DNA from 2 places in the Actinosynnema sp. NPDC049800 genome. Region 1 is predicted to be linked to the other one. Evidence: predicted binding sites of a transcription regulator. Region 1 holds the regulator's gene; the other holds the start of a gene.
The links. The regulator HspR, encoded in region 1, represses chaperone genes until heat shock. The targets are predictions, from matches to a motif close to ANNTTGAGTNNNNNNNACTCAANNT.
Positions count from the first base shown of each region.

Region 2: lon (endopeptidase La) is a predicted target of HspR. The motif match lies at 2,434-2,458, and genes of this name have one in related genera.

Region 1 covers NZ_JBFAMT010000002.1:391,350-398,603, forward strand. Annotated here, with positions in the region: gene AB0I91_RS04660 (FAD-binding oxidoreductase) at 194-1,297, shown strand; gene AB0I91_RS04665 (alpha/beta fold hydrolase) at 1,436-2,113, opposite strand; gene AB0I91_RS04670 (heat shock protein transcriptional repressor HspR) at 2,397-2,825, opposite strand; gene dnaJ (molecular chaperone DnaJ) at 2,822-3,991, opposite strand; gene grpE (nucleotide exchange factor GrpE) at 4,010-4,723, opposite strand; gene dnaK (molecular chaperone DnaK) at 4,720-6,573, opposite strand; gene AB0I91_RS04690 (DUF5655 domain-containing protein) at 6,743-7,254, shown strand, end outside.
Region 2 covers NZ_JBFAMT010000003.1:378,854-386,107, forward strand. Annotated here, with positions in the region: gene AB0I91_RS07110 (patatin) at 1-1,505, shown strand, start outside; gene AB0I91_RS07115 (SAM-dependent methyltransferase) at 1,515-2,315, opposite strand; gene lon (endopeptidase La) at 2,469-4,835, shown strand; gene AB0I91_RS07125 (PstS family phosphate ABC transporter substrate-binding protein) at 5,117-6,754, opposite strand; gene AB0I91_RS07130 (AMIN-like domain-containing (lipo)protein) at 6,882-7,254, opposite strand, start outside.

The DNA of each region.
Region 1 (7,254 bases):
GTGGCATCAAGGAGTCGACCGGCCAGTTGGCGGGTTAGTGTCCCCTCGTCGGGATGGAAGCTTGACGAGGACGTAGCGCCCTTGCTGGCGCCGCCAGAAACGTGGAGACTGCGCCCGGACCATGACTGCGAACGCCGTGTTGAGCCCCATCCCGAGCCCGCCACACCGCGAACCTCCTCCTGGTGTCACCGCTATGGTGCGGATGATCCGGGAGAGCTTCGCGGTGGTGGAGCCGCGCGCCGAAGAGGTAGCCAAGTTCTTCTACGGCATGCTCTTCAGCCTCGCGCCAGCGACCCGTGAGATGTTCCCCGCGAACATGGAGGTCCAGCGCAGCCGACTGCTGCGCGCCCTCGTCCACGTCGTGCAGATGGTGGACAGACCGGACGACCTGATCCCGTTCCTGCGCCAACTCGGGCGCGACCACCGCAAGTTCGGCGTGGTCAACGTGCACTACGAGTCCGTCGGCACGGCGTTGCTGGCGGCGGTGAAGAAGTTCGCCGGGCCCGCGTGGACGCCGAAGGTCGAGATGGCCTGGGCCGAGGCGTACACGATCATGGCGCGGGCGATGCAGGAGGCGGCGGCGGCCGACGACGGCCCGGCCTACTGGCACGCGACCGTGCTCGACCACCAGCGGGTGAGCTGGGACCTGGCGGTCGTGCGGCTGCAGCCGGATCACCCGGTCGGGTACCGCGCCGGGCAGTACGTGAGCGTCGAGACGCCGCAACGCGCTCGGCTGTGGCGGTACTACTCGCCCGCGAACGCGCCGCGTGACGACGGCATCATCGAGTTCCACATCCGTTCGGTCGAGGGCGGGTGGGTCAGCCGGTCGATCGTCGGACACACCCAACCGGGTGACGTCTGGCGTCTCGGACCGCCGATGGGCCGGCTCGGCGTGGACCGGAAGTCCGGGCGGGACGTGCTGATGGTCGCCGGCGGGACCGGGGTCGCGCCGATGCACGCGATCATCGACGAGATGGCGCAGTGGGGCGAGAACCCGCGCGTGCACCTGTTCATGGGCGGGCGGACCCGCGAGGACTTGTACGACCTTGACAACCTCCAGCGGTTCGCGATGACCAACCCTTGGTTGACCGTCGTGCCGGTGCTGGAGTCCGACCCGGGCGCGCGTGGCGTGGAGCAGGGCACGCTCGCCGACGTAGTCACCCGTTACGGGGCGTGGGAGGAGCGGGACGTGCTGGTGTGCGGCTCGCCGTCCATGATCCGGGCCACCGTGTCGCGGATGCTGGTCGCCGGCACTCCACTCGACCGGATCAAGTACGACCCGTTCACACTGGACTGAACCGCTACCTGAAACTTTTTCACGTTTACCACCGGGCCGTGCGGGACTTTCGGCTGCCCAACGCGATCCGGCCGGTCACAGCCGCTCGGGCCACGCCGTGCTGGTCACGGCCACGGTGCCCTGGTCACGCCGTGCTGGTCACGGCCGCGCCGGCCACGCCGCGCCCAGCACGGCCGCCAGCGTGCCCGGCCGACTGGTCTGCGGGCAGTGTCCGCCGTCGACCTCGATCGCCTCGACCCCGAGCCGTTCGCGCGCGGCGCGGCGCATCCACGACGCCCGCAGCGTGCGGTCGTCACGCGGCAGGACGTAGGTCGACGGCAGGTCAGGCACCTCGTGCACCTCGCGGTACGTCGCGGCGGGGTAGAACAGGCGCAAGGTGCGCAGCCCGGCGCGCACACCGGCCAGGTCGCAGTCGTGGAACAGGAAGTACGAGGCCACCACGGGGTCCGCGGTGGGCGGTTCGGTGAGGGAGCGCCACTCCGGGTTGAACATCTCGCCCGTGTCGACGGCCAGTTCGTCCGCCAGCGACACGGGGCCGGGGATCATCGCGGCGATCCAGGCCAGGTGGGACGCGCCGAGGGCTCGTGCGATGGCGGGCATCAGCAGGCCGGCGCCGGAGTGCCCCACCAGGACCGGGGCCAGCGCGTCGCCCGCCTGGGCGCGGGCGATCGCGGCGTAGTCGACGGCGCGCAGTTGCGGCTGGTCGGTCGGCAGGTCCACGGCCACGGTGCGGTGGCCGCGTTGGCGGAGCAGGTCCTCCACCGGGCGCCAGGCCGCGGGCGACTGGGTGGTGCCGTGCACGAAGACGTAGTCCACGGGGTCCAGTCTGGCGCGGGTCGCCCGGTTCGGTCGGCTGCCAGGTTGGTTGGGCGGCGGCAGGTCGGTAGGGCGGTAGGGCGGTGGCCGGTTGGTTGGGCAGCAGGGCCGGGCCGGTCGTCGCGGGCCGCCGTCATCGGGGGATTCCGGCGTCGGGGGCGTGGGGGTTCAGGGCGGTGGGGGTCGGCGTCGCGGGGTTCCTCATGCTTAACCGAGGTACGGGAACAGTGTTTCCGTACACTTTCCCGAGATGATCACCCTATTGGGCGACACATCAGGCGGCTCAGCGCTTCGAGTTCGGCTTCCAGACGACCAGTGCCGTCTCGTGCCGCACCGGCACCAGGTCACGGCGGTACGACGCGTGCACCGACGCGGCGGCGTGCTCGGCCGCGGCCATGGCGGAGGCCAGTTGTTCGGTCAGCTCCTGCACCCTCGCGCGCAGCGCGCCGACCTCGTTCTCCAGCTCGATGATCCGCTTGACGCCCGCGAGGTTGACGCCCTCCTCCTGCGAGAGGCGTTGCACCTCGCGCAGCAGCACGATGTCGCGCATCGAGTACCGGCGCCCGCCGCCGGACGTGCGGCCCGGCGACACCAGGCCGAGCCGGTCGTACGCACGCAGGGTCTGCGCGTGCAGACCCGACAGCTGGGCCGCCACGGAGATGACGAAGAACGGGGTGTCCTCGTCGGTGCCGGGCGGGAACGGGAAGCTCACACCGACCTCTTCTCCAACAGGGCGTTGAGCTCCGCGCGCGGGTCGTGCTTCGCCGTCGCCGACGCGTAGTTCTCCAACGCCTCCCGGGCTGCGGCGTCCATGTTGTTCGGCACCGCGACGTTCAACGTGATGAGCAGGTCGCCGACCTGGCCGTCGCGCTTGGCGATGCCCTTGCCCTTGGCCCGCAGCACCCGACCGCTGGCCGTGCCGGCGGGAACCTTCAACGTCACCTTGCCCTCGAGCGTCGGCACGGTCAACGTGGTGCCGAGCGCCAGCTCGGGGAAGGTCACCGGAACGGTCACGGTCAGGTCGTTGCCCGACCGGCCGAAGATGGGGTGCGGGTTGACGTGCACGAGCACGAACAGGTCGCCGGCGGGCCCGTTGTTGCGCCCCGGCTCACCCTGCCCGGCCAGCCTGATCCGCTGGCCGTCGTCGACGCCCGCCGGGATGCGGATGGTCAACGTGCGGGTCTTGGTGCTCACGCCGTCGCCCGCGCACTCCGGGCACGGGTCGTCCACGATCCGCCCAGTGCCCCGGCAGTCGGCGCACGGCTCGGAGAACGCGAACGCGCCCTGGCTGCGGGTGACCAACCCGGCGCCGCCGCAGTTCGTGCACGTCCGCGGGGACGTGCCGGGACGCGCGCCGGAACCCGCGCACGTGCCGCAGGTCGCCGGGCTGGACAGCCGCATGGGCACGGTCGCGCCCTTGACGGCCTCGGTGAAGTCGATCCGGACGTCGGTCTCGACGTCCTCGCCGCGCCTCGGCCTGGTGGCCGACGCGGACGTGCCGCCCCGGCGGTTGAACAGGCCGCCGAGCAGGTCGCCGAGCCCGCCCATGCCGCCGGCCTGCTGCGCGCCCTGGCGGCCGAACAGGTCGCCGACGTCGAACCCGCCGCCGGTGCCGAACCCGCCGGGGAACCCGCCGCCTCCGGAGAAGAGGCGGCGGGCCTCGTCGTACTGCTTGCGCTTCGCGGTGTCCGACAGCACGCCGTACGCCTCGGACACCGCCTTGAACCGCGTCTCGGCCTTGGCGTCACCGGGGTTGGCGTCGGGGTGCAGCTCCCGCGCCAACTTCCGGTACGCCTTCTTGATCTCGTCGGCCGAGGCGTCGGAGGTGACGCCCAGCTCGCGGTAGAAGTCCTTCTCGATCCAGTCGCGAGCGCTCAACGGACGCCGCCCCCCTTCTCAGTCCTGCTGCTCTTCGACCGGCTTCTCGACGGCCTCTTCGACGACCGGCTGCTCGGCGGCCGGCTCGTGGTCGGTCACGGCGACCAGCGCGGGCCGCAGCACGCGCTCGCCGAACCGGTAGCCGCGGCGCAGCACGGCGGTGACGGTCGGCCCGCTGACGTCCGGCGAGGTGCCGTGCTGGACGGCCTCGTGGACGGACGGGTCGAACTCCTCGCCCTCGTGCCCGAACGGCTCCAGGCCGGTGCCGTGCAGCGCGCCGACCAGCTTGTCGGCCACGGCCTTGAACGCGCCGGTGAGGTCGCCGTGCGTGCCGGCCCGCTCGATGTCGTCGAGCACGCCGAGCAGCTCGCCGGCCACCTGCGCCTTGGCCGTGGTGATCACCAGTTCCCGGTCGCGCTCGACGCGCTTGCGGTAGTTGGCGTACTCCGCGGTCAACCGCTGCAGGTCGGCGGTCCGCTCGTCGAGCTGGGCCTTCAGCTCGACGGACGGGTCGTCGGCCACGGCCGCTTCGGCCTCCGGCTCGGGCGCGGCGTGCTTGCCGCCGCCCTCCGAACCGGTCTCGGGCGCGCCGGTCGTACCGGCCTCCGGCTCGGCCGGGGCGTCGGCGCGCGCGTTCTCGTCCGCCGGGTTCTCCCGCACCTGACCCGTCTCCGGGTCGATGCGCCTGCGGTCGCGCACCACCACGTGGGGCTGTTCCTCGGGCTGGGTCACTTCTTCTCGTCCTCGTCGACGATCTCCGCGTCCACCACGTCGTCGGCCTTCGGCGCGTCACCGGCGGCGGCGCCTCCGGTGGCGCCCGCGGCGTCGGCCGTGGGTGCGGAGTTGGCGTACAGGGACTGGCCGATGGCCTGGGACTCCGTGGCGAGCTTCTCCACGGCGGCGCGGACCTTGGCGATGTCCTCGCCCTTGAGCGCCTCGGTGGTCTCGGCGAGGGCCGCGGTGACCTTCTCCTTGACCTCGGCCGGGAGCTTGTCCTCGTTCTCCTTGAGGACCTTCTCCGTCTGGTAGACGAGTGTCTCGGCCTGGTTGCGGACCTCGGCCTCGTCGCGGCGGCGCTTGTCCTCCTCCGCGTGCGCCTCGGCGTCCTTGATCATCTGCTCGATGTCGTCCTTCGGCAGCGCGGAGCCGCCGGTGATCGTCATCCGCTGCTCCTTGCCCGTGCCCATGTCCTTCGCGGACACGTGCACGATGCCGTTCGCGTCGATGTCGAAGGTGACCTCGATCTGCGGGACGCCGCGGGGCGCGGGCGGCAGGCCGGTCAGCTCGAACATGCCGAGCTTCTTGTTGTCGCGGGCGAACTCGCGCTCGCCCTGGAACACCTGGATCTGCACGGACGGCTGGTTGTCGTCGGCCGTGGTGAAGATCTCCGAGCGCTTGGTCGGGATCGTCGTGTTGCGCTCGATGAGCTTGGTCATCACGCCGCCCTTGGTCTCGATGCCCAGGGACAGCGGGGTGACGTCGAGCAGCAGGACGTCCTTGACCTCGCCCTTCAGCACACCGGCCTGCAGGGCCGCGCCGACCGCGACGACCTCGTCCGGGTTGACGCCCTTGTTCGGCTCACGGCCGCCGGTCAGCTCCTTGACCAGCTCGGCCACCGCGGGCATGCGGGTGGAGCCGCCGACCAGCACCACGTGGTCGATGTCGCCGACGCTGATGCCGGCGTCCTTGATCACGTTGTTGAACGGCGCGCGGGTGCGCTCCAGCAGGTCGTTGGTGATGCGCTGGAACTCGGCGCGCGACAGCGTCTCGTCCATGAACAGCGGGTTCTTGTCCGCGTCCACGGTGATGTAGGGCAGGTTGATGGAGGCGTTGTTCGAGCTGGACAGCTCGATCTTCGCCTTCTCGGCGGCCTCGCGGATCCGCTGCAACGCCATCTTGTCCTTGGTCAGGTCGATGCCGTTGGTCTGCTTGAACCGCTCGACCAGCCAGTCCACGATGCGCTGGTCCCAGTCGTCACCACCGAGGTGGTTGTCACCGGAGGTCGCCTTGACCTCGACCACGCCCTCGGCGAGCTCGAGCAGCGAGACGTCGAACGTGCCGCCACCGAGGTCGAAGACCAGGATGGTCTGCTCCTTGTCGCCCTTGTCGAGGCCGTAGGCCAGGGCGGCGGAGGTGGGCTCGTTGACGATGCGCAGCACGTTGAGGCCCGCGATCTGGCCGGCCTCCTTGGTGGCCTGGCGCTGCGCGTCCTCGAAGTAGGCGGGGACGGTGATCACCGCGTCGGTGATCTCCTCGCCCAGGTAGGCCTCGGCGTCGCGCTTGAGCTTCATCAGCACGCGCGCGCTGATCTCCTGCGGCGTGTACTTCTTGCCGTCGACGTCGTCGGTCCGCCAGTCGGTGCCGATGTGGCGCTTCACCGACCGGATCGTCCGGTCGACGTTGGTCACCGCCTGGTTCTTGGCGGGCTGACCGGTGAGCACCTCGCCGTTCTTGGCGAAGGCCACGATGGACGGTGTGGTGCGCGACCCCTCGGAGTTGGCGATCACCGTCGGCTCGCCGCCCTCGAGAACCGCGACGACGGAGTTGGTCGTCCCCAGGTCGATGCCGACCGCTCGCGCCATTGGATTCCTCCTGGTAGTGCGTGTGTGAGAGCCCCGCGTTGAGCGGTGCCGACTCAAGTTTAGCCGGCGCCGGCGGACTTGAGTCCACCCGGCTCAATCTTTCTGCCTGTCCAACGGACGGCGGTGTCGCGGTGTTCCCGGCGCGAGGTGATCCGGGACACTCGTCCGCATGGAGTCACCCGCGGACATGATGGCCGCCGTCACCGCGTCGATGCTCGCGCGCACCGGCCGCACGCTGGACGAATGGGTCGAGCTGGTCGAGGCGAGCTCGCTCGATCCGGTGGACCGGAAGGCCGTCCGGGCGTGGCTGCGCGACGTGCACGGGGTGAAGCAGAACTCGCAGTGGACGATCGCGGACGCGGCGGCGCGGCGGGCGGGGTGGACCGAGCCCACGTTCACCGAGCACGTCGAGTCGCAGTACGCCGGGCGCAAGGCGGCGTTGCGACCGCTGTTCGACCGGATCGCGACGCTGGCGCTCGGGCTGGGCGAGGACGTGCGGGCCGAGGGGCGGGCCACCTACGTGCCGTTCGTGCGGGGGCGGCAGTTCGCGGCCGTGCAGGCGTTGGCGTCGCGGGTCGACCTGGGCCTGCGGTTCACCACGGCGCCCGAGAGCGACCGGTTGACGCCCGGTGGCCCCGGCCAGGCGACGCACAAGGTGTCGCTGACCGGGGCCGACGAGCT
Region 2 (7,254 bases), on a different contig from region 1:
TGGGGCTGTGGCTCATCGGTCCGACCCTGTGGTTCCACTCGATCGACTGGGGCGCCACGCCGACGTGGGCGCTGATCGGCCTCACCGTCGCGGCCCTCGTCGCCGTGCCCGGCATCGTGCTGAGAGTCCTGCCGAACGGCCGGGACGCGTGGTTGCGCCGCGTCGGCACCGCGCTGCTCCTGGTCGTCCCGCTGATCCCGGTCGCCCTGAGCACGCGCTGGACGGCCCCGAGCCTGGCGAGCGCCGCCACCGCCGCCGTGTGGTGGCTGGTGCTCGGGTTCGCGTTCGTCAGCGCGGTCGCCCTCACCTACGGCCTGGGCGCCAAGCGGTTCCTCGACCGGATGGCGACCACCATCCACTTCGGACTCATCCCGGGCACCGGCGCGTTCCGGCCGAACTTCTGGGACCGCCGGTGCGGCGTGCCCGCGTCGACCGGCGTGCCCCCGCTGAGCGACTGGATCGCCGACGTGCTGGACGACCTGTCCGGGACGACGGACCTGACGTTCGACGACCTGACCACCAACCTGGTCCTGATGACCACGGACCTGTCCGAGGGCCGCCCCTACCGCCTGCCGTTCACCGAACCGTCGGCCGCGTGGCTGTTCTGCCCGACGTGCCTGGGGACCGTCCTTCCGCCGCGGACCGTCGACAAGCTCGGCCACGACGCCTCGCGGCACCACTGCCCGCTGCACCCCGCCGAGACCCTGCACGTGCTGCCGAAGAACCTGCCGGTCGCGCTGGCCGTCCGGATGAGCATGCCGCTGCCCGGCCTGATCGCCGCGGTGCCGCTGGTGCGCGCCGAGCCGGAACCCCGCGTCCACTGGTTCTCCGACGGCGGCATCACCAGCAACTTCCCGATCCACTTCTTCGACAACCTGCTGCCGCGCTGGCCGACGTTCGGCCTGAGCCTGCAGTCCTACCCGCCCGGCGACGACCGGGACGTCTGGCTGCCCGAGCAGGACGCGTCCACCGGCGGCACGCCGTGGCGCGGCATCGGGCTGGTGCAGCACTTCGCGTCGGCGATCCTCAACACCATGCTCGACTGGCGCGACACGATGCAGTCCGCCCTGCCGGGCTACCGGGGACGGATCGCGCACGTCCGCGTCGGAGCCCTGGAAGGCGGCACGAACCTCTTCATGCGCCCGGAGACGATCCGCGCCCTGGCCGAACGCGGCGCCGAGGCCGGGCGGCTGCTGCGCACCCGGTTCACCGAGGACGACTCGACCAAGACCGACCGCTACCGCTGGATCCGCATGCGCCTGGCCATGCGCGAGTACCAGCAGCTGGCCGACCAGTCCGGCGACCGCGCCGCCCTCTACCGCGACCTCACCGCCCGCTACCGGATCCCCGAGGACCTGCACGCCTGGTTCACCACGCCACCCGACACCGACCCGAACGCGCGCGAGATCGGACTCACCCTCGACGCGCTGGGCGCGGTGCCCGCGGGCCCGTTCGACGGCGAGCCGCCGATCGACCCGGACCTCCGCCTCACCCCGCCCGAGTGACGGACGCCGTCAGACCTTCTTCCCGACCCCCGCGTACGCGTTGATGTAGGCGTCGTCCGAATCCGGCCACCACTCGCTCAACGGCACCACGCCGGGCTCCACGACCTCCAGCCCGTCGAAGAAGGTGGCGACCTCCGCACCGGTCCGCAGCACCAGCGGGCTGTCCGTGCGGCGGTAGATGGCGTTGACCTGCTCGCCGCTCTCCCGCCCCTCCTGCGACACGCCGTCCCAGCTCGCGTGCGAGATTGCCACGAAGCTGCCCGGCGCCAGCACGTCCCGGTACCGGGCGATGGCCGCGGCCGGCTCGTCCTCGTCCGGCACGAAGTGCAGCACGGCGACCATCAGCAGCCCGATCGGCCGGTCGAAGTCGAGCACCGACCGCACCTCGTCGTTCTCCAGCACGGAGTCCGGGTCGCGCAGGTCCGCCTGGATCGCGCTGGCCAGCGGGTTGTCCGCCAGCAACGCCGTGCTGTGCGCCACGGCCACCGGCTCGACGTCCGCGTACACCACCCGTGCCGCCGGGTTGGTCTGCTGGGCGATCTCGTGCACGTTGCCGACCGTCGGGATGCCCGACCCCAGGTCGAGGAACTGGTCGATGCCCTGCGACAGCAGGTACCGCACCGCCCGCCGCAGGAACGACCGGTTGGCCCGGGCCGCGCCGGACATGCCGGGGAAGATCTGCTCGACCGACTTCGCCGCCTCGCGGTCCACCGCGAAGTTGTGCGACCCGCCCAGGAAGTAGTCGTACATCCGGGCCGCGCTCGGCCGGTCCAGGTCCACCGAAGACGGAACCCAGCTCGCCTGCTCCATGCGCACATCTCCTCGTCAGCCGACCGCGTGATCGTCGCGGCGCCATCCACGGGGCACAACCCCCGAATGGACGCTCGCTCTGGGCGAACACCTACCGGAAACAAACCCACGCTCATCTTGGTTGAGCCAGTCAGACTCAACTTTGGAGGGATCATGGGCGAGACGTTGGCGCTGCCGGTGCTGCCGCTGGACGACGTGGTCGTGCTGCCGGGCATGGTCGTGCCGATCCGCCTCAGCGGCTCGGACGCCACCGCCGAGGCCCGCGCCGCGATCGAGGCCGCGACGGCGACGGGCGGTCAGTCGAAGGTCCTGCTGGTGCCCCGGCTGGACGGCAAGTACGCCAAGGTGGGCACGCTGGCCCTGATCGAGCAGGTCGGCAGGCTCTCCGGCGGCGAGCGCGCGGCCGTCGTGCGCGGCACCGAGCGGGTGCGCATCGGCACCGGCACCACCGGCCCCGGCGCGGCGCTGTGGGTCGAGGCGACCATCGCGGACGAATCACCGGTCGACGACCACACCCGCGAACTGGCCCGCGAGTACCGGGGGCTGGTCACCACGATCCTCCAGCAGCGCGGCGCGTGGCAGGTGGTCGACTCGGTGCAGCAGGTGGACGACCCGTCCGCCCTCGCCGACCTCGCCGGCTACGCCTCGTACCTCAGCGACGAGCAGAAGGTCTGGCTGCTGGAGACCAGCGACGTCACCGAGCGGCTCGAGAAGCTGCTGGAGTGGGGCCGCGAGTACCTGACCGAACTCGACGTCGCCGAGACCATCCGCAAGGACGTCAAGGAAGGCGTCGAGAAGCAGCAGCGCGAGTTCCTGCTGCGCCAACAGCTGGCCGCGATCCGCAAGGAACTGGCCGAGCTCGACGGCAAGCCCGCCACCGAGGAGCAGGACTACCGAGCCCGCGTCGAAGGCGCCGACCTGCCGGAGAAAGTCCGCGAGGCCGCCCTGGCCGAGGTCGACAAGCTCGAACGGACCTCCGAGCAGTCACCCGAGGTCGGCTGGATCCGCACCTGGCTCGACACCGTCCTCGACCTGCCGTGGAACGAACGCACCGAGGACGCCTACGACATCGCGGGCGCCCGCGCCGTCCTGGACGCCGACCACGCGGGCCTGGACGACGTCAAGGAACGCATCACCGAGTACCTGGCCGTCCGCCGCCGCCGCGCCGACCGCGGTCTCGGCGTCGTGGGCGGCCGCCGTTCCGGCGCGGTCCTGGCCCTGGTCGGACCTCCCGGCGTCGGCAAGACCTCCCTCGGTGAATCCGTCGCCCGCGCGATGGGCCGCAAGTTCGTCCGGGTGGCCCTGGGCGGCGTCCGCGACGAAGCCGAGATCCGCGGCCACCGCCGCACCTACGTGGGCGCGCTGCCGGGCCGGATCGTCCGGGCCATCTCCGAAGCGGGCTCGATGAACCCGGTCGTCCTCCTGGACGAGATCGACAAGGTGGGCGCCGACTACCGCGGCGACCCCACCGCCGCCCTCCTCGAAGTCCTCGACCCGGCCCAGAACCACACGTTCCGCGACCACTACCTCGAAGTCGAACTGGACCTCTCCGACGTCGTCTTCCTCGCCACCGCCAACGTCCTGGAATCCATCCCGGGTCCCCTGCTGGACCGCATGGAACTGGTCCAGCTCGACGGCTACACGGAGGACGAGAAGGTCACCATCGCCCGCGACCACCTCCTGCCGCGCCAGGTCGAACGCGCCGGCCTCACCCCCGAGGACGTCACGATCACCGAGCCGACCCTGCGCAAACTGGCCGGCGAGTACACCCGTGAAGCAGGTGTCCGGCAGCTGGAACGCGCGCTCGCACGCATCCTCCGCAAGGTGACCGCACGCGTCGCCCTGGACGAATCCACCCTGCCGGTCACCGTCGACATCCCGAACCTCCGGACCTACCTGGGCTCGCCCAAGCACACCCCGGAGTCCGCCGAGCGCACTGCCGTCCCGGGCGTCGCCACGGGCCTGGCCGTGACCGGAGCCGGCGGCGACGTGCTCTTCGTGGAGGCCTCACTGGCATCCGCGGGGACCGGCGCGTCCGGCGTCACCCTGACCGGCCAACTGGGCGACGTGATGAAGGAGTCGGCCCAGATCGCCCTCTCCTACCTGCGCTCCAACGACGAACGAGCCGAAGTCCTGGCAGACCGCGGCGTCCACATCCACGTCCCAGCCGGCGCCGTGCCCAAGGACGGCCCTTCAGCAGGCGTCACCATGACCACGGCGCTCGCCTCCCTGCTCTCCGGCCGCCCGGTCCGCTCCGACGTCGCCATGACCGGCGAGGTCTCCCTGACGGGCCGCGTCCTCCCCATCGGCGGCGTCAAGCAAAAGCTGCTGGCCGCCCACCGCGCCGGCATCACCACCGTCCTCCTGCCCAAGCGCAACGAACCGGACCTCGACGACGTCCCGGACTCGGTCCTGGCCGAACTGACCGTCCACCTCGTCACCGACGTCCGCGAAGCCCTCGACCTAGCCCTCCAACCAACCACCACAACCACCAACACCACCACCACCGCAGCCGCCTAACCCCAACCCCAACCCTCACCACCACCACAACGGACCCGCAGCGCACCCTCAGAGGCCCGATTTGACATGGGTTCGGGTGCTTTAGGCTGGTCGAAGCCGGCAGGCCTGGCGGGACGCTTTTCCCCGCCGGGCCTGCCGGCTTTGGCCTGCCTGGAGTGCCCGTAAGGGCCCCATGTCAAATCGAGCCGGACCGGACCCACACCGCCCACACCGCCCCGCCAACTCGAACCGGACTCACCCCCGAGCCGCCCTCAACCACCGCACCACCCGCCCGCCCGCATTCACCTCAGATTGCACAAATCCAACGGCACCCCATCCGCCGTCACACACGGCAGGTACCCGGCATCCTTCATCCGCACCCGAGCCCCGTCGTGCTCCCGCACGTACGCCACGAACCGCGCGACCAACGACCCCGACGCCGGCTCCGACCGCGTGTACAAGTACTCCACCGTCCAGAACGGGTAGCCCGCCTCCACCCCCGCCGCCGCGTCGAACACCTTCCCGCCCAACGACAACGCGGTCAACGCGTTCGTCTTGCGGGCCTCCGCCACCGAAGGCGCGTCCGCGTACCCGATCGCACCCTCCACCGCGCCGATCTCCCGCACCACGTCCGCGTTCTTGTCCCGCTCGCACCGGATCACCGGGGCCTCCGGCGCGCGGTCCTTCGCCCGGCAGTCGTTGGACGACAACGCGCTCTCACTCGTACCCAGCACCCGCCGCTCGAACAGCTCCCGCGTCCCCGACTCACCACCCCTGCCCACAATCCGGATCGGCAACGGCGAACCACCCCGCAGCTGGCTCCAATCCGTGTAGACCCCCGCGTAGATCCCGCGCAGCTGCTCCACCGTGATGCTGTCGAGCCCGACCGAGCTGTGCACCACCACGTGGTAGACCACGATCGCCAGCTGCTGCGCGAAAACGCCCTGCACCTCCTGCTTGCCGTCCGACAGCGCCACCACGCCCTCCTCACCCCCGGCCACCTCGCGCACGCCTTGGATGCTCCCCGTGGCGGACGTGGTGATCTCCGCACCGGGGCAGGCCCGCTCGTACTGGTCGGCGATGGTGGCCATGGTCGGCATGAACACGCTCGACCCCTCGACCCGCACCTTGCCCGACGCGCACGCCACCGTCGCGTCGTTCGAACCCGGCGGCCACGCCAGCACCAGCACCAGCACCGCCGCCAGCAACGCGGCCAGGCCACCGGTCAACCGGGGCAGGGTGAGCAGCCGCTCCGGGCGCTCGTCGTGCACGATCCCCGCGCCCCCGAGGCTGCCGACGACCTTCACGTCCTTGCCGAGCTCGCCCTTCGGCTTGCCGTCCGGCTCACGCAGCACCACCAGCAGCTTGAACTTCTGCTTGCGCCGCAGCACGAGCTTCTCCAGCCGCACGCCGTGCCAGACCGGCTCGCCCGGCGGGTCCGCCGGCACCGCCAGCCCACCCCACTTGGCCACCCGCTGCGCCATCCGCTCGCGCACCGTCGGCAGCGACGCCTTCGCCGGACTCGCCTCCGAGCCGAAGAACTGCAGGCTGCGCCGGATCTCGGCCTTCAGCTCCTCCGAGCCCGCCTCGGACACCCTGGCGTTCCACACGATCCGGTCGCCGAAGGTGAACGTCAGCGGCTTGTCGAAGTCCTCGCCGTCGATGTCGTAGCTACCGGTGTTGCGCACCCGGATCACCACGATGCTCATCCGGTCCAGCACCCGCACCAGTTCCCTCAGCTGGGGCGAGTTCGGGTCGGTCCCGTCGTGCAACTGCTCGGGCCCGAGACCGATCTTGGAGTTGTAGAGCACCCGGAACCCGAGCCGCTTGCGGCGCACGAAGAGCCGGTCGATGACCGGCGTCGCGAACAGCAGCCCGATCGCGAGCAGCACCGGACCGGGACCACCGAGGAAGTCCAACGCGGAACGCAGCACCTGCACACCGAATTCTCGGTCGGCGGACCGACCGAGAACCGGGTCATCGCCGGGAGTTCACCGTGACTTCACTGGACGTCAAGGGAGTCCGGCCGTTCGAACCACCTACTCAGTGCCGACTTCGAACCACCTATCAGTGCCCGACGTCGATGACCACGCGGGTCGGCGAGTCGAGCAGGAACACGCGGTGCCACGAGTCGCGCCGCATGCCGAGCCCGACGGTGAGGTTGGCCTCGAAGTCACCCGTGATCGCGAACGCCTGGACGTTGGTCAGCGCGGGCGTCTCGAACCGCCGGGGACCGGTGTAGGTCGGGTTCCCGTTGTCGTCGTGCGCTGCGGCCGGCGCGAGCCGCACCTCCAGGAAGTAGGCGCCCGGCAACGAGACCGGGTTGCCGGAACCGTCCTCGTAGAGCTGGTCGACGCTCCGGATGAAGAACTCCGGCCGGTGACCGTCGAGGTCGAGCACGACCCGGTCGAACCCGACGTGTCTGCCCGTGCGCACCCCG